DNA from 3 places in the Lactobacillus sp. PV034 genome. Region 1 is predicted to be linked to each of the others. Evidence: predicted binding sites of a transcription regulator. Region 1 holds the regulator's gene; each other region holds the start of a gene.
What was found. The regulator NrdR, encoded in region 1, represses ribonucleotide reductase genes. The targets are predictions, from matches to a motif close to ACACNATATATNGTGT.
Positions count from the first base shown of each region.

Region 2: a site for NrdR is predicted at 2,813-2,828, ahead of FP432_RS06355 (deoxynucleoside kinase). Genes of this name have one in related genera too.
Region 3: a site for NrdR is predicted at 1,996-2,011, ahead of pnuC (nicotinamide riboside transporter PnuC). Genes of this name have one in related genera too.

Region 1 covers NZ_CP041982.1:64,438-72,701, reverse strand. Annotated here, with positions in the region: gene FP432_RS00455 (glycosyltransferase family 4 protein) at 1-320, opposite strand, end outside; gene thrS (threonine--tRNA ligase) at 599-2,530, opposite strand; gene dnaI (primosomal protein DnaI) at 2,807-3,718, opposite strand; gene FP432_RS00440 (DnaD domain protein) at 3,725-5,071, opposite strand; gene nrdR (transcriptional regulator NrdR) at 5,077-5,550, opposite strand; gene coaE (dephospho-CoA kinase) at 5,537-6,154, opposite strand; gene mutM (DNA-formamidopyrimidine glycosylase) at 6,154-6,981, opposite strand; gene polA (DNA polymerase I) at 7,016-8,264, opposite strand, start outside.
Region 2 covers NZ_CP041982.1:1,255,469-1,263,732, reverse strand. Annotated here, with positions in the region: gene FP432_RS06370 (BMP family lipoprotein) at 1-968, shown strand, start outside; gene FP432_RS06365 (aldo/keto reductase) at 996-1,835, opposite strand; gene nagB (glucosamine-6-phosphate deaminase) at 1,954-2,658, shown strand; gene FP432_RS06355 (deoxynucleoside kinase) at 2,838-3,485, shown strand; gene FP432_RS06350 (deoxynucleoside kinase) at 3,518-4,207, shown strand; gene FP432_RS06345 (alpha-hydroxy-acid oxidizing protein) at 4,284-5,534, opposite strand; gene FP432_RS06340 (NCS2 family permease) at 5,739-7,049, shown strand; partial or broken gene ribB (3,4-dihydroxy-2-butanone-4-phosphate synthase) at 7,249-7,839, shown strand; gene FP432_RS06330 (NCS2 family permease) at 7,982-8,264, shown strand, end outside.
Region 3 covers NZ_CP041982.1:1,397,029-1,405,292, forward strand. Annotated here, with positions in the region: gene coaA (type I pantothenate kinase) at 1-813, shown strand, start outside; gene efp (elongation factor P) at 824-1,381, shown strand; gene mscL (large-conductance mechanosensitive channel protein MscL) at 1,424-1,804, opposite strand; gene pnuC (nicotinamide riboside transporter PnuC) at 2,042-2,818, shown strand; gene FP432_RS07045 (PAS domain-containing protein) at 2,925-3,473, shown strand; gene FP432_RS07050 (exonuclease domain-containing protein) at 3,584-4,546, shown strand; gene FP432_RS07055 (PAS domain-containing protein) at 4,618-5,328, shown strand; gene FP432_RS07060 (hypothetical protein) at 5,397-5,804, opposite strand; gene FP432_RS07065 (low temperature requirement protein A) at 5,786-6,529, opposite strand; gene FP432_RS07070 (aldo/keto reductase) at 6,632-7,456, opposite strand; gene FP432_RS07075 (DNA/RNA non-specific endonuclease) at 7,586-8,264, shown strand, end outside.

The DNA of each region.
Region 1 (8,264 bases):
TTGGCAGCATTAGTAACCAAGTATCTATTCTTATCAGTTTCATCTTCACGCTTAGTGTTAACAATTCCAAAATCTAAATCATCAACTGTTAAGTTCTTAGCAGCTACCTTCGTTGCATCTTGGAAGTAATCAAACATTCCTAGTAAACTATCATCATCCACCCCTGCAGCATTTGCAGTCTGATGAAGAGTACGGTTCCAATCACGCGCAATAACCTTGGCTGGTTGATTATGATTTTTAAATAAATTTAACCGTTTGATCTCGGCATGTTCAATTCCAGATTTATGATCTGGCATTCCAAAATTAATAAAATATATCATTTTTTCTCCTCGATATTTTAGAAAAAGACAAATTAAATAACAAAAATAAATTTTCAAAATACAGTAAATCTAATTTTTCTTTGTACTATTATTTTACCTATTTATCAAGGCAAAAGCAAAATTTTAGTGTTAAACTTTTCTTATGTTGTTATCAGAAATTTTGAATAAAATTAACTACAATTAAATAAAAAATAACAAAAAACAACATAAAAAGACATAAAAAAGACTAACTTTTCTGCTAGAGCAAGAAAGTTAGTCTTTTAACTTAATTTATTTAATTAATTTTTACGTGAGTAAGATTTAACATCAGCATCAATTTCATTGATAAAGTCATCTAAACTCTTAGAAATTTGTTCTTCAGTTCCGTAACGACGAACGTTAACACTATTAGCATTCATTTCATCATCACCTAAAACTAAAGTGTAAGGAACTTTTTGAGTTTGAGATTCACGAATCTTGTAACCCATCTTTTCATTACGGTGGTCTACTTCAGCTCTGAAGCCACGCTTAGTTAATTCTGCCTTAACTTTTTCAGCATATTCACCATGTGCATCTTCATTAACTGGAATAATTTCTGCTTGAACTGGAGCAAGCCAAGTTGGGAAAGCACCCTTGTAAATTTCAGTTAAGTAAGCGATAAATCTTTCCATCGTACCAACAATACCACGGTGAATCATAACTGGACGGTGTTCTTCACCATCTTTACCAACATACTTCAAGTCAAATTTTTCTGGAAGCATGAAGTCTAATTGGATAGTGGACATAGTTTCATCATTACCCAAGGCGGTCTTAGTTTGAATATCAAGTTTTGGACCATAGAAGGCAGCTTCACCTTCTGCTTCAACATAATCCAAACCAAGATCATCCATCGCACCCTTAAGCATCTTTTGAGCAGTTTCCCACATTTCATCATTTGCAAAGTACTTATCAGTATTCTTTGGATCACGGTAAGATAATCTGAAGTAGTAATCAGTAATATCAAAGTCTTCATAAACATCCATGATTAACTTCAATACCTTAGCAAATTCTTCTTGGATTTGATCTAGAGCAACAAAAGTGTGACCATCATTTAAAGTCATTTCACGCACACGTTGTAAACCTGATAAGGCACCTGATTTTTCGTAACGGTGCATCATACCTAATTCAGCAATACGGATTGGTAATTCACGGTATGAACGAATGTGGTGCTTATAAATTTGAATGTGTGATGGACAGTTCATTGGACGTAATTCAAGCATTTCGCCATCACCCATGTCCATTGGTGGAAACATGTCATCACGGTAGTGTGCCCAGTGACCTGAAGTCTTATAAGCATCAACATTCATCAAAACTGGGGTGTAAACATGTTGGTAGCCATCTGCAACTTCTTTATCAACAATGTAACGTTCAATAACGCGACGAATTGTAGCACCCTTTGGCATCCAGTATGGAAGACCAGCACCAACTTTAGGATCAACAAAGAACAAGTCTAAGTCACGGCCAATAGTACGGTGGTCTCTTTCCTTAATTTCTTCACGGCGCTTCAAATCTTCTTCTAATGCACTCTTCTTGAAGAAGGCAGTTCCAAAGATTCTTTGAAGCATTGGATTAGAAGACTTACCTAACCAGTAAGCACCAGCTACTGATAAAAGTTTGAAGTTCTTAATCTTACCAGTATTTGGTAATAAGGCATCAAAACCAAAGTCAACGAAGTCACCTAACTTGTAAACTTCAACTTCATTATCTTCTTTTTCAAGTAATTCAAGTTTAAACTTGTCATCCTTGAAGATTTCTTGTAATTCGCTCTTACTCATAGTAGCGAATTCAATCTTTTCACCATTCTTGATTGCCTTTTCCATGGCTTTTTCAAGTTTTGGTAATTCGGTAATCTTAATTTGATCGCTCTTATCAGTATCGACAAAGAAGCCACCTTCATCGGCTTCATGCATTCCAAGACGCAATTCAGGGTATTCACGCTTAGCAACTGCTTCTAATAAGAATGCAGTTGTAGCACGTAAAATGTCTAGACCTTCTTCATCTTTATCAGTGATAATAGCTGCTTCTACATCACCATCAATCATGTAGTCTAATGGTCTTACATGACCATCAATTCTTGCACCAACAGCAGCTTTGCCAAGAGAAGTTGCAATTGAAGATGCTAAATCCTTAACAGATACTGCTTGGTCAAATTCTTTTTTTGATCCATCTGGTAAAGTTACAGAAAAACTCATTTTTTACCTCCAAATAAAAAAGTCCCAGTGCCATAAAGCACTGGGACGTTAAAGTACGTGGTTCCACCCAAAATTCGAGCTAAGACTATTAGCTCCTCTACAGGTTGTTAAGGTTACCTAATCCGATATTAAAATTTGGGCTGATGAAATTGGGGCAACTTCTTAATCAAGGATTTCCAGAACTAGATCCTTGTCTCTGAGTTAGAAATTGTCATGTCTTTCATTGATTTTAATTATACTAGCTCATTTCTTAGTTGCAAGTCTATTTTTTATTTTTTATGAATTAAATTGGCGGCGATTTTTACCATCAACAAAAACTTCTTTACTTAAAAAACGTACTCGTTCCATTAACCGCTTGGCTTTGAGTTCATCGAGACTGTTTTTAGTTTCCGCAAAATGGTCTTCTAATGCCTTCATATCCATATTTGAGGAAAAGAAAGTCGGTAAAACATTATCCATGCGTTTTTGCAAAACTACGCCTAAAACATCATCACGTGACCATTCGCTCAAGGTTTCAGCCCCAATGTCATCTAAAATCAAAACTGGTACATTTGCTAAACGGTCAACTTCTTGACTCAAACTATTATCAGAAAAGTGACTCGATAAACTAGCAATAAATGACGGTACATGCAAAAAGCTAACCTGATAACCTTCATTTGCAATTGAATTAGCTAAGCCGGCTAATAAATAGGTCTTGCCCACGCCAAAATCACCTTCAAGGTAAAGGCCACGTGCGTGGGGATCTTTAGCAAAAGATTTTAAAAAACTAGCAATTTCAAGAAGAGCCATTCTTCTCTCAGGCGTTTGCTCAACTTGAGCTAATTCAATCTTGCGCAATTTATTAGGCAAATCGATCAATTCAATTTTCTTAGCTACTTGCTGTCTTTTAGTGGCCATTGCTTTAGCCTGTGTTGGCAAGTACGCAATATCAATCACTGATCCATTAATAAATAATCGTGGTTGATAATCAGAAATGATTTTGTCATTTGCTTTTTCCACTTGTTGGGCAAAAATATACAGATTGGTCAGAGATGAAGCGATCATTTCTTTGGAGATTTCATTTTGATGCTGCGTTAAAAATTCTTTAACTGCAGAATTTTGAAGGGAGCTTTTAGCTAGTTCTGCACTATCACCTGCTACTTTTCTTTCCTGCAAAATTTTTTTGATAACCTCTGAAATAGATTCCATCGTTTTTTACCCTTTATTTTCTTTTCCAAAATTTTTAAAAATTTGATTCATTTCATCTTCAGACATCTGTGCCCTTGAAGTTTCACTAGTTTGGCGTTTTTTAGCTTGCCAATCACTAGTTTTTTTGACTGGTTTATGATTTACCTGGTAGCGGCGATTACGTGTTTGCGAGCGTCGCTTTTTAACATACCCAATAGCTTGAACAGCCGTAGTTACGCCCTTTTGCAGCCAGTCATTTGCAATCCGATCAGCCAGATTAGGCGCTAAGACTGAGTCATATTCTAAACAGGTATAGATTAATACATTAATTAGTTGCGGACTTAAGCCATATTGATTCTGCAAACGATAGAGCACCTTTTTTTCATTAGCAGTTACATAACCACCCTTTTTTTCTTTGAGATGGTATAAGTAGTCCACAACTGAATATTGATTGACTTCCTTTAAAAATTCATCATCTTGCTTTGAAAGATTTTTGATCGTAGCTAATGTATCCTTCTTAGGTGTAATTTGTTTTTCAACAGAAGTCTTAGTCTGCCTGCTACCATAATTTTCTGCAATAACGCTTGCAATTGCCTCCATATCTAAGCTGGTCTTTCCTGCTGAAAAAGTAAGCATGGCTTCGTTGATAAAATCCTGTTCGCTCAAATCATAAAACGCCATCAGCTGGCTAATTTCACTGCGGTGCTTGTCAACTTCTGCCTTATTAATATGGTAGGCATCAAAGAGTGCAAGTAAAAAATCCCAGTCAATTTTTTTAGCTTTTTCAGTTAGTTTTACTTGTGGAGCTTTAACTTCTCCGACCTTTGCGCTAGCTTCTTTGACAACTGCTGGCGGTTCAATTGCCGCATTTTGCGATAAGTGGAAAACTTCAAAAAATCCTGCACTTACTTCTCGTGCGTCTTTTAAGCCAGTAAAAACGCGTGGAGTAAATTCTTTAACTAAACGTTCAAAACCAACAGTTCCCAGTCTTTCACGTAGCATACTTGATAGTAGGAAAGTGGCAAAAAATTCTTGCGGTCTAGGAACAGGTAAAAGTTGAAAGATTATAACATCGCCCAAAACTGGATTTTGTCCAACAAATGTTTTTAAAAGTCCTACCGCTTCAAGGTGATGTAAACTAGAAAAAATACTTTTTAAATCAGCATCGGTTTGATCTTGCAATTGATAGAGAGTTTTATAATCTCCAGCAAAAGGAATCGTATCAAATTCATTAACTAAGGTTGTGTAGAGTCCTACTCCTAACACACCTACTAGAGGCTGATAAAGCTTAGTTAAGACTTTTTGATCATTACTAGTTAGGACGATTTGGTTAGCAACATAGAAAGGTTGTTTTGGATTGCTACTAACATACATTTTTCTTAATTCCCCTTATCATTACTATGCTTTTTAATCATATCTTCCATGGCCTCCATAAAACCAGAAACATCCTTAAATTGGCGATAAATACTGGCAAATCTGATATAAGCCACGTCATCAAGATTTGCTAATTCATTCATCACTAATTCTCCAATTTCTTTTGAGGAGATTTCAGAAATACCCTGTTTACGAATAGCATTAACAACATGATCTGCTAAAGTACCTAATTGAAAGCTAGAAATTGGGCGCTTTTGGGCAGCCATGACGACACCATGTAAAATTTTATCACGACTAAATGCTTCACGAGTACCATCATTTTTAATTACTAATAGTGGCGCCTGTTCAACTCGTTCAAATGTTGTAAAACGAAAACCACAATTTTCACATTCTCGGCGCCGTCTGATGGCGCGATTCTCATCACTTGGACGAGAATCAATCACGCGCGAAGAATTTTGATGACAATTAGGACATTCCATCTGTATCAACCTTTCTCAGCATCTTCAATAAATCAGCTAACTGATGTTCTAGTTCAGCAATTGTGCCATTATTTTCGATCGTATAATCAGCTCTTTTAATTTTTTCTGCTAGCGGCATTTGACTCTGAATTCTTTCCAATGCTGCTTGGCGATCTAAGTTATTGCGCTCCATTAAGCGTTTTACTTCAAGGTCTTGCTTTGCCGCAATTACAATCGTGCGATCTACATCTTCATCCCAACCACTTTCAAATAAAAGAGGCACATCAACCACGCAAAGCTTGTGACCTAATTGGTGAAAAATTACCATTTGTTGCATAGCTTCATGCTTAATCCAAGGATGAGTAATTGCATTTAAAGCTGCTAACTGCTCAGGTTCATTGAAAACAATTTGCCCTAAAATACGACGATTGATGGTTAAATCCTGATTCAAGATACTCTTTCCAAAATAATCAACAATTCCTTGATAATTGCGTTTACCTGGTTCCATTAGTTGATGGGCAATCTTATCGGTATCAACTACCGGAATCCCTTGCTTGCTAAAATAATTACTTGCTACGCTTTTTCCGGTAGCTATTCCACCTGTTAAACCTAAATATAAAGTCATTAATATAATACCTGGCAGTGAGGACAAAAAGTTGTGCCTCTCCCATTAACCTTAATCTTTTCTAATTCTGTTCCACACCTAGTGCAGGCTTCACCAGCATGACCATAAACTTTTAATTCATTTTGATACTGACCAGAATCTCCAGCTGCATCAAGAAAAGTATGAACACTAGTGCCGCGATATTTAATTGCCTTTTTAATAGTGTGATTAATATTATCATGTAAACTCTCTACTTGAGCAAGTGGTATTTTGCTTGCACTACTTAAAGGGTGAATTTTACTTTGCCACAAAACTTCATCAACGTAAATATTTCCAAGACCACTTACCACTGACTGATCAAGTAAAGTATTTTTGATATTTTTCTTTTTCTTAGCGAGTGCATTTTTAAAGTAATTAAGCGTAAATTCTTCTGAATTAGGTTCAGGACCTAAATGTCTAATTCCAGTTGTTACTCTTTCAGTACCGGTTTCTACTAAATGCATCCGGCCAAATTTACGCACATCATCATAACGCAAAGCCGTGCCATCAGTGAACTCAAATTGAACATGTTCATGTTTTTGCTTGGACTGATCAGGAGTAACTAAGCGATATTTACCCTCCATTCTTAAATGAGAAACTAAAGTTAAATCTTCATTTAATCTAATTAAAAGGTATTTTCCATAACGATCAATGGCGATTATTTTTTTACCTTTTAATTGTTGAGCCACTTTTTGAGCATCCCCCATAATAATTTTAGGATACCAAACTGTTACATCTTTGATAGTTTTCCCCTTAATCAAAGGTTCAAGTGTGCGGCGGACAGTTTCGACTTCAGGTAATTCTGGCATTGTAAATCCTCCCTTCTTTAAAAGCTAAATAAGTCTATTTTGCCTCATACCAATTATGACCCCAATTTGAGTCTGCAATTAAAGGTACATCTAATTTAACAGCTGATTGCATAACTTGCGGAACAATCTTTTTAATTGTCTCTAATTCATCTTTAGGCACATCAAAAATCAATTCGTCATGAACTTGCAAGACCATTTTCGTCTTAAGTTTCAGTTCGTCCAGCTTCTTTTGCATATTAATCATCGCAATTTTAATAATATCAGCCGCACTACCTTGAATTGGCGAATTAATTGCTGTTCTTTCCGCAAATGATCTGACATTAAAGTTCTTGGCATGGATATCAGGCAAGTAACGCCGACGGTGCATAATTGTTTCAGCATAGCCTTTTTCGCGTGCTTCTTTAATTGCTTGATCCATATATTCTTTAATTTGTGGATATTGTTCAAAATAATTTTCGATAAATTCTTTTGCCTGCTTCCGACTAATCCCAATATTTTTAGACAAGCCATAATCAGAAATTCCATAAACAATCCCAAAGTTAACCGCCTTAGCATGTCGACGCATTAAGGGAGTAACTTCATCAGGAGAATCTAAATGAAAAATACGCATTGCTGTATGAGCGTGAATATCATAGCCCGATTTAAAGGCTTCTTGCATATTTTCATCACCTGATACTTGAGCTAGGACCCGCAATTCCACTTGAGAGTAGTCACAAGAAAAAATATACCCATCAGGCGTTGAAGGTACAAAAGCTTTTCTAATTTGTTTTCCTTCTTCTGTTTTAGTAGGAATATTTTGTAAATTAGGATCTACTGAAGATAAACGTCCGGTTGCTGTTAAAGTTTGTAAGTAACGAGTATGAATTTTACCATCTGACATGATCCATTCTGGTAAAGCCTTAATGTAAGTTGATTCTAATTTATTAAGTTGACGATATTCCAAAATATTAGAAACAATTGGGCTCTTAGTCTTTAATGCTTCTAAAACTTCAACTGAAGTTGAATAACCAGTCTTAGTTTTCTTAATTGGTGGCAAACCAAGCTTTTCAAACAAAATATGACCGAGTTGTTTTGTAGAATTAATATTAAATTCTTCTCCAGCCTGTTGATAAATCTTTGCTTCTAATTCTGCAAGTTTTTCAGAAATACCTTGATCTAGCTCTTCTAAAGTAGCTGCATTAACTTTGAACCCATTACGTTCCATCTTAGCCAAAACATAAGCTGTTGGAATTTCAATACTATCATATAGATCATCTTGTTCATGATCCTTTAACTTTTCTAAT
Region 2 (8,264 bases), 390 kb from region 1:
CTGTTGCTTTGGTTACAGATAATAATACAATTAATGATCACTCGTATAATTACTCAGCTTGGCAAGGACTTAAGCAATATGGTGAAAATAATCATCTTATACAAGGCAATAATGGCTACCAATATTTTGTTACTACGTCAACGACTAAGGCAGCAATTCAAACAGCAATTAATAAAAACTTCAAAACAATTTTTAGCATAGGTCCAAATTTAAAAACTGATATTAGCCAAGCAGCTAAAGATAATCCTCATCATAACTTTGTAATTATTGATGGAACTATTTCTCATCAAAAAAATGTCGCATCAATTAATTTCAATAATGAACAAGCAGCTTATTTAGCCGGTATTGTTGCAGCTTATACAACTAAAACTAATACAATTGGCTTTATTGGTGGTGAACAAAATAAAGCTACTCTTAATTATCAAACTGGATTTGAATTAGGAATTAAAGCTGGCGCCAAAAAACTTCATAAGAATATTAACTTTTTGAACAGTTATACAGATAGTTTTTCTAAAACAGCTAAAGCAAAAGAATTAACTCTTAACCTAATCAATAAGAAGGCTGATATCATTTTTCAAGCAAGTGGAAAAAGTGGTACCGGAGTTTTTCAAGCCGTTAAATTAACCAATGAAGCTCAACCCGTAAACAATAAGGTTTTTGTAATTGGCGTTGATACCAATCAACAACAACTAGGAAATTACTATGCAAAGGGCCAGCAAGCATCTAATTTCACTTTAACTTCAGTTGTTAAAGCAATGGATCAAGCTGTTGCTAACGTGGCCCAGGATTCTCTTAAAGGAAATTTCCCTGGAGGAAAGAATCTAACTTATAATCTACAAAATAATGGTGTATATATCACAAATTCGCCAAATATCTCTAATAAAGCTTGGGATGCAGCACAAAAAGCTCGTCTTAAAATAATTAATGGTAAAATAAAAATTCCTTCAACTAAAAATGCAGCTCCATAAGGAGCTGCATTTTTGCTAAGTTGATAATTAAATAGATGCTAATGGTTGTTTACTAGTTGGTGGTGGAAAATCAGCATTTAATAATTTTAAATCTTCTTGAGTTAATTTAATATCTAAAGCTGCAATATTTTCTTTCATATGATTAATTTTCCCTGCTTTAGGTATTGATATCATATTCTCTCCTTGAATGGTCCATGCCAACATAATTTGATGAGGTGTAGCTTGATGATTTCTAGCTACTAATTTCAAGTTTTTGGTAATCCGCATAGTATTACCATCGCCTGAATTAAAAGGAGAATAACCAATAAAATTAACCTTATTTTTTACCTGCCATGGAAGCAAATCATACTCTATTCCTCGCTGTTCCAAATTATATAAATCTTCATTTACGAAACATTCACTTCCTCCTGGAAGTGCAAAAAGTTCTTTCATATCCTCTGTATCAAAATTTGAAACACCCCAGTATTTAATTAGACCCTCTTTTTGTAATGCTTGAAGACCAGCTACAGTATCAGATAAACGTGTGGGCCCACGCCAATGCAATAAATAAAGATCAAGATAGTCAGTACCAAGTCTCTGTAAACTCTTTTCTAAACTCTCTCTTTCTAAGGCCGGAGTAGCATGATATGGGTAAAATTTAGAAATTAGAAATAATTTACTTCGATCATAACCTTTAATTGCACTTTTGATTAAACTTTCACTTTTTCCTGCCCCATACATCTCAGCTGTATCAATTATGCTAATACCATTATCAATCCCATAACGTAGAGCAGCGATTTCTTCTTTTCTTTGACCTGGATTACCACCAATGTTCCAGGTACCCATTCCCATTTTAGGTAAATTTAAATCTTCAAATTGTTTAGCCATTAGCCTCACCTCACGTTAATTGTAGCAAAAAGATTACCTTCAACATAATGTAACCGCTTGTATTGACTAGGGTAATTTTTCAGCTTATGATGGACTATACCAATAAGGAGGTTATATTATGAAGCTTATGATTACAAAGAATAATATTGAAGGTGGCGACAAAGCTTTTGAAATTATCAAAAACGGTATGGCCAATGGTGCCAAAGTACTTGGCTTAGCCACTGGATCCTCTCCACTTCCTTTATATTCCAAAATGGTACACAGTGATCTCGATTTTTCAGACATATTCAGCATTAACCTAGACGAATATTATGGTTTAGCTCCAGATAATAAACAAAGTTATCACTACTTTATGCAGCAACACTTATTTGATAAAAAACCATTCAAACACTCATATATCCCTAATGGCCTTGCTAAAAATCTTGATGAGGAAGTAAAACGCTACAACAAAATAATTGAAGAAAATCCAATAGATATTCAAATTTTAGGAATTGGACGCAATGGGCATATCGCTTTTAATGAACCTGGCACTCCTTTTGGTAGCTTAACTCATGTGGTTGAATTATCTCAGAATACTATCAAGGCAAATTCGAGATTTTTTGATAAAATTGAAGACGTTCCACGCAAAGCAATTTGTATGGGAATTAAATCAATTATGCATAGTAAAAAGATTGTCCTATTAGCATTTGGCAAGGCAAAACAAGATGCAATTAAGGCTATGATCGAAGGACCTGTTACTGAAAAAGTTCCTGCATCAATTTTACAAGATCATCCAGATGTAACAATAATTTGTGATCCACTTGCAGCAGACAAATTAAGCTAAAAATACAGCAAATAAAATAATATTTCTTAATTTTTCACAAACAGTAACAAAATATTTTTTCAAAAAAGTCGGGTTAAGCCTTGACTTTTTTTCGTGGAACAAAATTAAAATTTTTCTTGTTTACCCACTACATCTTGGAATAAACTAGTAAGGCAAACAATATATTGTATAGAAAGAACGTGATGACAGTTATAGTATTGAGTGGGCCGATTGGAGCCGGCAAATCCAGTTTAACAGGTATTCTAGCTGAACATTTGGGAACTCAAGGATTCTATGAAGGTGTAGATAGTAATCCTGTTTTGCCTTTATATTATAAAGACATGTCCCATTACACATTTTTATTAAATGTCTATCTCTTAAATCACCGTTTAGCTCAGATTAATCAGGCTGTTCAAGAAAAGAATGCTGTGTCTGATCGTTCAATTTATGAAGACGCACTATTTTTTAAAATGAATGTAGACAGCAATATCGCCGACGCTACCGAATTTAAAATTTACGATAATCTTCTCCATAATATGATGGCTGAAACGCCTGGTAACCCATCTAAAAAGCCAGATTTATTAATTTATATTCATGTTTCATTAGATACAATGCTTAAACGGATTCAAAAACGTGGCCGTTCATTTGAGCAGCTATCAACTGATCCCAGTTTAAAGGCTTATTATGAACGACTCATTAAATATTATGAGCCTTGGTATGAAGCTTATGACGAATCTCCAAAAATGGCTATTGATGGTGATAAATACGATTTTGTTGTAGATGAAAATGCCAAAAAAGAAGTAATTAAAATGATTGATGCTAAACTAAAAGAGCTTGGTAATCTTTAATCTATAGAAGAGTTATAAAAAGAAGGATCGTGATGACAGTTATTGTATTGAGCGGGCCTATTGGAGCCGGTAAATCCAGTCTTACAGGAATTTTGTCTAAATATTTAAATACTAAACCTTTTTACGAAAGTGTAGACGACAACCCTGTATTGCCATTATTTTATGAAAATCCAGAAAAATACGCATTTCTATTGCAAGTTTATTTCTTAAATACACGTTTCCAAAGTATTAAGCATGCTTTAGAGGACGATAATAATGTGCTTGATCGTTCAATTTATGAAGACGCTCTTTTCTTCCAAATGAATGCTGACATTGGACGTGCCACCAAAGAAGAAGTAGATACATATTATGAATTACTAAATAATATGATGTCTGAATTAGATCGTATGCCTAAAGAACATCCAGATTTATTAGTTCATATTGATGTTTCTTACGATACGATGATTAAGCGAATTCAAAAACGTGGTCGTAACTATGAACAACTGAGTTATGATCCTACTTTAGAAGATTACTACAAACGTTTATTACGCTACTATAAGCCATGGTATGAAAAGTATGACTATTCTCCAAAAATGACTATTGATGGAGATAAGTATGACTTTATGGCAAATGAGGCTGATCGTGAGAAAGTTATCGATCAAATTGTCCTTAAACTTAAAGAAATTGGGAAACTACCAGCAGATTGGGATAAAAAATTAGATGATCTTACCCTTGATGCTTAATTTACTACAACAAAAAAACAGAGCTGAAACTCAGCTCTGTTTTTTTATATTCTTAATCTTTTTAAATCTCTAATCTTTATTCGTGTTCTGAAGCACCTGATTCAGCGTCAGCTTCGCTACCCTTTTCAATTTGATTTTCTTTGGTTACAGGGTAAGGTTTCATGACGCTAGGACTAGTTGAAGAAACGCCCCAATCAGCACTGTAAGAAATGTGATCAATCTTAGCGTGTTTAACATCTTCAATGGTCTTGCAGCCAGTTAATTGCATATCAATTAATAATTCCTTGTTCAATTGATCAATTACTGATTCAACACCTTGAGCACCACCTAATGCTAAGCCGTATAAGTATGGACGACCAATACCAACTAAGTCAGCACCTAGTGCTAATGCCTTAAATACGTGTGAACCACGACGAACACCAGAATCCAAAATAATTGGAACACGGTGATCACTGTGGTGAACTTCTTTAGCAATTTCAGGTAAAACATCAATAGTTGCTGGACCACCATCTAATTGACGACCACCGTGGTTAGAAACAACAATACCATCAGCACCAGCACCAACTGCGTAAAAGGCATCTTCAGCACATTCAACACCCTTTACAAAGACAGGCACATCAGCGCCGGCAATTTCCTTAATCTTCTTAATATCTTCTGGGCCGATCTTTTGAGCTGAAGAAGCGTACATTTCAGCTACACTTTGACCTTCACCTTTACCACCAGACCACTTGTTAAAGAATGCTAATGGAACTGGGTAGGTAAAGTGGGTACGTAAGTTAGCTTCACGGTAACCACTAACAGTAGCATCAACCGTTAAGAAGAAGCCACTAAATCCAGCTTTAAGAGCATCAGTAATTACCATTTTATTAAAGTCCCAGTTTTTACTTAAATATAATTGGAAAAATCTTGGTGACTTACCAACAGCTTCTTGGACATCCTCAACACTCTTATTAGCATAAGTACTCATACTATAAAGGGCACCAGCTGCTTTTGCACCCTTAGCTACATCAACTTCAGCTTCTGCATGAGCAATACCATTACATGCAATTGGACTGATCATAACTGGAGTCTTCAAATCCATACCCATAAAAGTAGTATCAGTACTTGGATTTGAACGATTAGTTAATGCTCTTGGAACAATTTGAAAATGATTAAAAGCTTGAGTATTATTGCGCCAAGTCCATTCATTTTCTGAACCACTAGCAATGTAGTAATATGCAGCTTCTGGAATTAAATATTTTGCTTCGTTTTCTAATTCATTTAAGTTTACAATGTTTAATTTCTTTTCTCTTGTACTTTGAGGAAATCCTTTGTAATAAACTGTCATTATAAAAACCCTCTTTCCTTCATCCTTCAAACTTGTTATATCATCTTTTTACAAATAATTTTACTAATAAAGCTTGTAATCTTTTTCACATTTTTGATCCCTATTACTTATAATTCGTATTTACATCAGTTTATATGAATGATAAACTTAAAAAGTCCTAAAATTATTATAGAACACGAACATTATGTTCGATATGGAGATAAAATGAACTTTTTAAATAGATATTTTAAATTAGATACGTTAGGTACTAACGTTCGAACCGAGTTTTTAGCTGGATTAACTACTTTTATTAGTATGTCTTATATCCTATTTGTTAACCCAAGTGTCTTAGGTGCAAGTGGCATGCCAACAGGTGCGGTTTTTACCGCTACTGCTTTAGCAGCTGCTTTAGGTACAGCCATTATGGGAATTGTTGCTAATTATCCAATTGGTGAAGCACCGGCGCTAGGAATTAATGCCTTCTTTGCTTATACCGTATGTATTGGAATGCATGTGAAATGGCAAACTGCGCTAGCTTCAGTCTTTGTTGCATCAATTATTTTTATTCTAATTACCTTATTCAAATTACGTGAATTAATTATTGATGCTATTCCTCAAGACTTAAAATATGCTATCTCAGCAGGTATTGGTCTCTTCATCGCCTTTTTAGGATTACAAGATGGTGGCCTAATTGTTAAAAACAGCTCGACCTTAGTTGGTCTTGGTTCCCTAGATAATCCTTTAGTTTGGATTACTATCTTTGGATTATTAGTAACTATAGTCTTAATGATTTTAGGTGTACCGGGAGCAATTTTTATTGGAATGATTGCCGGCTCAATTTTTGGTATTTGTACTGGTCAAATTGCTCTCCCTCATAAATTTGTTTCTTTAGCACCAAGTTTAGCTCCAACTTTTGGGCAAGCTATTTTTCACGTTAAAGATATCAATACCTTACAAATGTGGATTGTTGTTCTTACCTTCTTATTAGTTACTTTCTTTGATACTGCAGGAACCTTAATTGGTTTGGCACAACAAGCTGGCTTAATGAAAAATAATAAAATGCCACGTGTTGGTAAAGCCTTAGCATCTGATTCTACCGCCATGCTCTTTGGTTCAATTTTTGGTACTTCACCAGTTGGAGCTTTCGTAGAATCAAGTGCCGGAATTGCAGTAGGTGGTCGTTCTGGTTTAACGGCTGTTTTCGTTGCTATTTTCTTTTTGATCTCAATGATTTTTAGTCCTTTACTTGGGATTTTTACCACTCAAGTCACTGCCCCAGCTTTAATTATCGTTGGTGTCTTAATGGCTCAAAATACTGCCCAAATTCACTGGGAAAAATTGGAAATTGCAGTACCAGCATTTCTAATTTTAATTGGGATGCCACTTACCTATTCCATTTCTGACGGCTTAGCTTGGGGAATGATTACTTACCCAATTGCAATGGTTTCTGCTCGTCGTGGAAAAGAAGTTTCCCCTGTAATGTGGGCTTTATTCGTCATCTTTATCATCTTTATGTGGGTACTTAATATAAAATAAGTCGTAATTGACAATTATTTTAACTTAATTTAATATATTGAATTAGATTGATAAAGGAGAGATGTAAGCCATATTACTTTACATTATTTTTAGCTAAATTCATTACTAAATCTTGTTATGACACCACATAATCTATCTTTTAACAAATAACAATCAAGTGTACTAATTAAAGGAGAGATTATTGATGACAACTCAAGAAATGAACAATATTAAAGACGCAATTGAATGGATGAAAAACGGTGGTTTAGTTATCGTAGCTGATGATGAAGATCGTGAAGCCGAAGGTGATATGATTGGCCTAGGCAGTAAGGTTACTGCTGAGAATGTTAACTTTATTATCAAAAATGCCCGCGGACTTTTATGTGCACCTGTAGGTACATCAGTTGCTAAACGCTTAAACTTAAACCCAATGGTTGGTGATAACACTGATCCTTACGGAACAGCCTTTACTGTTAGTGTGGATTACAAAGACACCACTACGGGAATTTCAGCTGCTGATCGTGCTTTAACTATTAAGCATCTAGCAGACGAAAATTCTAAACCAAAAGATTTCTTTAGACCGGGACATATTTTCCCACTAATTGCTAAAGATGGCGGCGTCTTAGAACGTAATGGTCATACTGAAGCATCCATTACTTTAACCCGCTTAGCTGGAGAGCCAGAAGTTGCTTATATTTGTGAAATAATCAAGCCAGATGGTACTATGGCTCGTCGTCCTTACTTAAAGGAATTTGCCGCTGAACACCATTTACCATATTTCACTATTGCTCAACTTCAAGAATATGTACGACTTACAAATAATGACTAATTTTAAAGTCTGACTTATGTCAGACTTTTTATTTTTGCAAAAAAGTTCTGGTATGATGCAATTTCTGTGCTACACTTTAGAACAAAGTTCTTTATAAATTTTAATAATTCGGAGGAAATTGAAAATGTTAGAAAAATTCTTTCATTTATCGGATGCTCATACCACTGTTAAACGTGAGTTAATTGCTGCTTTAACTACGTTTGTCAGTCTCTCCTACATCCTATTTGTTAACCCAAATATCTTACATGCAGCTGGTATTAACAAAGGCGCAGCCTTTACCGTAACTGCAATTGCTACTGCAATTGGTTGTCTATTGATGGGACTAATTGCTAACTATCCCATTGCCCTTGCACCTACTTTAGGCAGTGCTGCCTTTTTTGCTTACAACGTCTGTGTAGGGATGGGTA
Region 3 (8,264 bases), 250 kb from region 1:
CATTTAACTCCTGATGAATGGGAGAGTTTAATGCCTCCAAGTAGTTCTAAAAGTGGCTGGGCTTTTATTAATTATGTATTAAATAAAGAAATTGTAGTACAGCAGAATTCATTACAGGAATTGAACTGGCGTATATCTAGTCCCTATATTATAGGAATTGCAGGTTCAGTTGCTGCTGGAAAAACTACATTTGCACAGAATTTAAAAGCAAATTTAGAAAAAGAAGATAGAAAAGTTGAGATTATTTCAACTGATAGTTTCTTGATGTCCAATGCAGAATTAACGGCTAAAGATCTAATGGATCAGAAGGGATTTCCAATTTCAATCAATTGGAATGCACTAAATAATTTTTTAAAAAATGTGAAATTAGGAAATACTAATATCCCATATCGTCTATATTCTCAAGAACGATCTGATTTAGTGCCTGATAAAGTAGGTATTTTACCTCAAACAGACGTCTTAATAGTAGAAGGAATAAATATTTTAGAGTTGCCAACAAATAATGGTGAGATGCCGAGTGATTATGTCGACTATGCAATTTATCTGGATAGTAGCGAAACTAATTTAGAAGCGTGGTATCTGGAACGCTATCATAGAATGTTAGATCTTAATCGAGATAATCCCGATAATTTCTTTTATAAGTGGGCTCATACTGATAGGCAAAAAGCTGATGAATTTGCAAAAGAAGTTTGGCTTAATGTTAATATTAAGAACTTACATGAATATATTGCTCCAACAAAAAAGCGGGCAGATATGATTGTAACTAAGTCTTTTGATCATTCCATTAGCGCAATTGACTTAAAACAAATTTAGGAGAAAATTTATGGAAGCAATCAATTTAAAAAAAGGTATGATTTTTAATCAAAATGGTAAGTTAACGGAAGTTTTAAAGAGTAATCACCACAAGCCTGGTAAAGGTAATACAGTAATGCAAATGGACTTAAGGGATGTTCTAAGTGGAGCAGTGGTGCATAAGACTATGCGTCCTAGTGAAAAGATTGAATTAGTAGATGTTGCTTTAAAAAAGGCACAGTATCTTTATGATGATGAGAGTAACTATATTTTTATGGATCAACAAACTTATGAACAATATATGATTCCCAAAGAACACTTAGCTAATGAGGCTCATTATTTATTACCTAATATTGATGTTGAATTAAAATTTACCGATGAAGGAAAATTAATTGGGATTAACTTACCTTCAACCGTAAAAATGAAGGTTACTGAAACTCAACCCGAAATTAAAGGTGCAACTGCTGCAGGTGGCGGAAAACCAGCAACAATGGAAACAGGCTTGGTAGTAACAGTGCCAGATTTTATTAATGAAGGCGAAGAATTAATTATCGGTACTGAAACTGGGGATTATAAAGGCCGTGCATAAAATTAATTTGACGAAAAAAAGCGAGTTTTAATAAACTCGCTTTTAATTATCTTCTTGATTTTTTTGACTTACAAGTTGATCTCTAATTTCTTTTAAGTAAATTTCTTCTTGAGATGGAGCAGTTTCTTTTTCCTTCATTGGGAAAACTTTTGTGACAGCCTTCATGAGTAAGAAGATTACGAAAGCAATAATGATAAAGTTAATTACGGCATTAAGGAAACTCCCGTATTTAAAAGTAGCATCTCCTACTTTTAAGGCTAAATCTGATAGATCAATCTTACCAATGAAGAGCCCAATTAAGGGGTTAATTAAGTTAGTTACCAAAGAATTGACAATTGCGGTAAAAGCACCACCGATGATTACGGCGATTGCTAAACCCATGACATTGCCACGAGAAATAAAGTCTTTAAACTCTTTTAGCATATTTTTACTCCTTTTCATTTATTTAGTTATATCTTATATTTAAATTATAAATAAATTATGAATATTGTGAAAAATTTTTTAGAACTCTAATTCCCAGTCTAATAGGCCTTACAAATTTTTGGAAAATGTCAATCCTTGTATTCGATTTTTTTCACTTATATACTATATATCGATGCGAAAAAGCGGACAAGGCACGATATATAGTATTGTGACCTAATAATGAAAGGAAGATAGAATATGCAAGAATCGACATCACTCACTGGTTCAGTGTCTACCAAAAAAGACAACTATTTTGTATGGTTATTTAAACAACTTAAGGGGTGGCCAATCCAAAACTACATGTTGTGGTTTTTTGCTTTTGGTTTCCAATTAGCTTTATTAATTGAAACTAAAATTACAGCTCTCAGTTTAATTACCTTTATTGGAACGTTAATTGGAACACTTTGTGTATTGGCTATCAATGCGACTAAGGCAATTAATGGCTGGCTTGGATTGTTGTCAGCTGCATGTTTTATCTATGCTGGCTTAGAAGCAAAAAATTATTTGTCAATTTTTGAGCAAATGGCTTATATTCTTACTTTAGATTTACCAATTATTTTTTCAGTTAAGTCTTGGAACGATGATACTAAGAATCATTTACGTAAGTTTGGCCCAAAGCAATGGGTAATTGCAATTGTAGGTACTTTACTTGTATATGTGGTTTCTGGATATTTAATTGGCCACTTTACTAATGATCCTCGTCCTTGGATTGATGCAATTAGTTTTTCAATTTCATTAACTGCAGGAATTATGTGCTTTATGCGTTACAACAATCAATATTTCTGGTGGACAGCTAGTGGAGTCTTTCAATTGATTCTTTGGGGCATCACTTATGCACAAGGGGATGCATCCCTGGCAATGGCGGTTAATGCCTTAATTTATGTGGTAAATGACATTTTAGCCTTTACAGTTTCTCCGTGGTTTAATCGTGGACGTCGTCTTAAAGGACTTCGTGAAATTAAAGGTCAAGAATAACTTAGCAAAAAGAGCTCATTGCATGAGCTCTTTTTCTTTTAATTGTATTTAATTTTATTCTTTCGTTAAACTAGAAATAAAAATTTTGAAATAGTGAGGAATAAGTATGGAAGAAGAATTACTTGCTTTAACACATGAAGAAGGTAATTGGCTTAAAAAGGCTAGCCAGTTAAAAGGAATAATTAACAATAATGCTTATATTCGGCTAAATGCAGGTATTTTATCTGTTAATCAAATTAATGAGTTATTAGCTAGTTATCCTGGAACTATCTTCTTTTATGGATCTCATGGTCATTTTCTTTACTATAAGCAATTGATTGATATGAATTATGACCCGAAAGAATTGGGGCATAAAATTATTGAATCAGATATTTTAGCTACTTTAAAATCTGGAACAAAAAAGGAAATTATTATTCCTGATCAAACGAATTCCTTGACGAGATTCGTAATAGATAAATATAAGGGTGTCTTTGATAAAGAACATAAATTTGCGGGTGTAGTAGAAACGGTAGAGGATATTTATCCTTTAGTTGAATATTACTTAAAAGAAACTGGGCAAAAATTAGTAGATGACCCCACTAGTAAGCAGGGAGCACAGTACCATCAAAATGCAGAAACTGATGCGGAAACTGGCGCTAGTGAGTGGGAAGGATAGGTTTCTTTCGATTAATTAAACATAATTTTTGGATTAAATAAGGATCTATTCTAAAATTTAGCTATAAAAATAATTTTAACTGAGAAGAAACTTATTGGAAAGGCATGAAGATGAGTATTTCAATTATACAAGGCGTTTTAAATATACCTGGAGCTCAAGAAAAAATTAGAGCTAAGGGTATTGAAAAACCGGGATTTCTGGATAATTATACCTTAATTGATGTAGAAACAACTGGACTTAGCCCATATCGAAATCGAATTACGGAAATGGGAGCATTAAAAGTTCGTCATGGTGAAGTAGTAGCGACATTTTCTGAATTAGTAAAGTTTCCAGATAGTAATAAGGTTCCAGCCTTTTTAACAAAATTAAATGGAATTGATGAGGAAGCAATTGAAACTAAAGGGATGCCAGTAGATAAAGCGATAAAGGAATATCGCCAGTTTATTGGGAGTGATATAATTGTTGGCTATAATGTTAATTTTGACTTGAATTTTGTCTATGATTTAACTGAAAAATATCATTTGCCAGTTTTGAGCAATGACTATGTTGATGTTTTACGTTTAGCAAGAAGTTTTTACAATCATGAAACTCATAATCGCTTGATTGATTGTATGCAGCGAATGGGGATTGCTGAATCGCAAGAACACCGTGGCTTAGATGATTGTCTTGATACTAAAAAAGTCTATGATAATTTACGCGAGAACTTTACTCAAACTCATATGTTACGGGCACATGAATCCGTTAAGTCAATTGATTTAACTAATGAATGGCCTGATATTGTAAAACAAACTCATGCCTTTAGAAGTCCATTTAAAAATAAAAATATTGTGCTTACAGGAGATTTGACTTTAGATGAAGTTGAATTAGGGAATGCAATTAAAAACCTAGGTGGCTTTATCCAAGATCATGTTGATGACTATACAAATTTTGTTTTTATGGGCGATGGCGACTTCTTTAGAACTGATTTAGTGGAATTGAATCGGGCTAAGGCTTTAAAGAAACAAGGGCAGAAAATTAATACTTGGTCAGAAAAATTTTTCCTAAATGTATTAGATAATTGGGCCAGATCATAATTAGGTATTTGTGTGAAAAGCGCTTACATTGTATAATCAAGTTGTAATTGATATGTACAAGGAGAAAGAAAATGGCTGAGCCTGATTGGTTAAAGAAAATACCGGAAGAAAAATACTTAAACGAAGATTTTACTGCTAGTGGTAAGGCAAAATATACTATTGATGGAATCAATAAGGAAGATCCAGAGTGGTTAGAAAAAGCTGCTAAAAAAGTTCACGCGGCTGAAGGTGACGACTACGTTAAATTAGATGCGGGTTTATTAACAGTTAATCAATTAAACTGGATGTTACATCAGACCTTAGGAGAATTAACTTTTGTCGATGAGAACAATCAATTTCTTTGGTACAACCGTCCAGTTGATCCAGATAAGAAAAAGCTGGCTAAGCGTGTCCCTAGTCAAGTAGGTGATACCATGGGAGCGGTACACCCGAATGTGAGAGATGTAATTCCAGAAGCGAAAAAAGTTGTTTATGCGTTACGTAATAAAGTAGACGGACATACTGAAGTTAAAATGCCTGTACCAAATGGTAATCGGCATAAAATGATTCTTCATAATTATCGTAGGATAGAAGATGATGAAGGAAATTATGCAGGTATTTATGAATGGGTACAAGACTTATATCCATTAGTTAAGTATTTCTGCGAAACTACTGGTCAGAAACTAGTAGATGATCCCGATGCTGTAAGTGGTGCAACTTTTAAGCGAGATGCACAGAGTGGTGCCTCAATAAAAGAAGAAAGTCCAAAAATAGATAGTAATTCTGGTGCTTCACAACATTAAACAGTTATCATACTAATAAAACCCCGAATTTTATATGAATTCGGGGTTTTATTAATTATTATTTGAATTTAAACATTTATCTTTTTTTGTCCTTTAGAAAGGGAAAATTTAACGAGATAAATTACATTGATAGTTACGACAAAGAATGAAGTCATAATAACTACTGGGAAGTAATGGAGCCAGATGCAGATGAAAAAGCCGATTAAGGTAACTGATGTAAAGAAAATGACAGTAGCCCTTTTTAAGGTAAATATTTTTTGATTATAACGGGTGGCAACTAATAATCCGAGATAGATTAAGGCAATTCCTGCAAAAAGACAACATACTGTAAAAAGTGAATCTGCTTCTTTCTCGTGGATAATTTTAAGACTAGCCGTAACTAAACTAATTCCAAAAATAATCGCATAGTGGAGGTAAATAAGTGCATTTCCAGTGGCATGAGGCTGATCTTCTTGGATTAAATAGTCAAATTGCAAAATATAAGTAAAAATAGAAATGCGACTAATAAGAAAATAAAAATGGAATAAAAATTAAATGTAGTGGGACGGAAGTAATCAGCAATCCCAATAATAGTTTCGCCAAAAATTACAATAACTAGTAAGTTTAATCTTTCTAAAAAATGACCAAAATGAATTGGATGCTTAACAGTATATTTTTTAGTCAAACTTGGCATAATCCAGCTAAAGGCTAATCCGATAATGGCAATTGAAAAGCCAAAGATATTATCAAGATATCCACCTGTGAATAAACAGATTGCACGGAAAATTAAAAATCTAAAATACGAAATGGTGATTTTTTTGTCTTCTTCCTTATTGACTTGAAAATATGTGATTAGATAGTGAAGTGCTAGAGTTGTTGAAAGTAATCCGGCTGAACTAAATAATACTCGCATTTCTTTTAAGTCAGTTGTATCAAATGAGTTTGACATGAAGAGTAAAATCATCATGTCAGTGAAATAGAAGCCAATATCACTCCAACTCCCTTTGCCGTAGCGATTGGTAAAAATAGTTTGAGTCATCCAGGAACTGATAAAAATTAGAACAATAATAGCAAATAAAAGAAAAGAAAAAAGAGAAATTCGTCCATGTGATAAGTGATGAAGAATCTCACTAGTTTTTGAAATCATGTAAACAAAGACAAGATCATAAAAAAGTGCAATTTTTGAAACATGCTTTTCGGTAGTTTCACTGGTGGAAGTCATTAATAAACCTACTTTCATATATTGTTGATATCTTTAGAATAATACTTATTTATTATTTTTGGACAAAAATAAATCCTATCAAATTATGATAGGACTTGAAAATTAGAATTCTTCATGTTCATGTGGATCAAAACGACGACTATCAATTTGATCAAGTGCAGTAATTTTTTTCACTTCTTCTGGAGTTAGTTTGAAATCAAAAATATCCAAATTAGATAATTGGTGACTAACTGAAGTTGCCTTTGGAATAGGGATTACATTTAGCTGAGTTTCCCATCGTAAAATTATTTGAGCAGGTGATTTGTGGTACTTTTGGGCAAGCTGATTGATAAGTGGTTCATTAAATGCTTCACCACCACGCTGCAATGGACTCCAAGCTTCAGTAATAATCTGATGTTTATCATCGAATTGACGAATAGCGCTGCTGGACCAGTAGGGATGTAGTTCAACTTGATTTACCGCAGGTAAAATATTTGTTTCACGGTAGATTTTTTCAATGTGTTCTGGTTCAAAATTAGAAACACCAATTGATTTAATTAAGCCCCATTTCTGTGCATCAACTAATGCTTGCCATGCTTCAACATATTTGTCTTCTTTTGGATTTGGCCAATGAATTAAGTAAAGATCAAAATAATCTAAGCCAGCTGAAAATAAGGATTCTTGAATTTGATTTACAGCTTTTTGATATTCATGATCTCGTCCAGGTAATTTGCTAGTAACAAAGATTGCATCTCGAGATACATGGCTACGCTTGATAGCGGCACCGACAGCACCTTCGTTTTCATAGTTTACGGCACTATCAAGTAAGCGATAGCCGAGGTTAAGGGCACTTTGAATGGCAAAACTACCAGCACTGCCATTTAATTTATAAGTGCCAAATCCTAATTTTGGAATGCGATTTCCGTCATTTAAGTCAAAATATTCCATTATGTTGTGCTCCTTCATTAAATTTTACTATCTTCAGTTTACCATTAACTATTTTTTTAAATAATCTACAAACATATGTTCAAAAAAGAATATACTAGTTTTATATAATTTAAGTTAAGGAGTAAAGTAATGGCTAAAAGGAAACGCAAACAAGCTAAATCGACCAAGTCTACTCTATTTTCATCGCTTATAGTTTTATTTGCTTTGGTTTGGGGGATTTGGGGCAAATATGGTAATCAACTGAAACAAATAAATACTAATAAATCTAATGAACCTCAGTCTGGAGTGATAAGTAATGCTAATCGTGCTAATACTTCATACGGTGGATTATCTAGTCAAGATTATCAAAAACTAGCAAATTTAAATTTTCAAAGTGGTAATCGTGGCTACGTTTATGTGAATAATAATAAATCAACTTTAATTAAGAATGCATGGCAAGTGAACAAGGTAGTCTACTCAAATTTAGATAGTTTGAATAGAACTTCAACTTCCAATACAGCTTTTCTTGAACCATGTAACGTTGCCAATGATAGTTTGCGAGTACGCCAGTTTATTCAGCCTACAGCATGGCATTCTAATCGTAAAAGCGGCACGCAAATTTATAATCGTGGTCACTTGATAGCCTATTCGGTTTCAGCTGGTATTGATCAAGATGGACAATATAATCCTAATAATCAGTCGGGAGATCAAAATAATCCTAAAAATCTTTTTACTCAAACAGCTTTTTCTAATCAAAAAATACAGACAATTTTTGAAACAAAAGTAAGACAAGCATTAAGACAAGGAAATAAGGTCATTTATCAAGCAA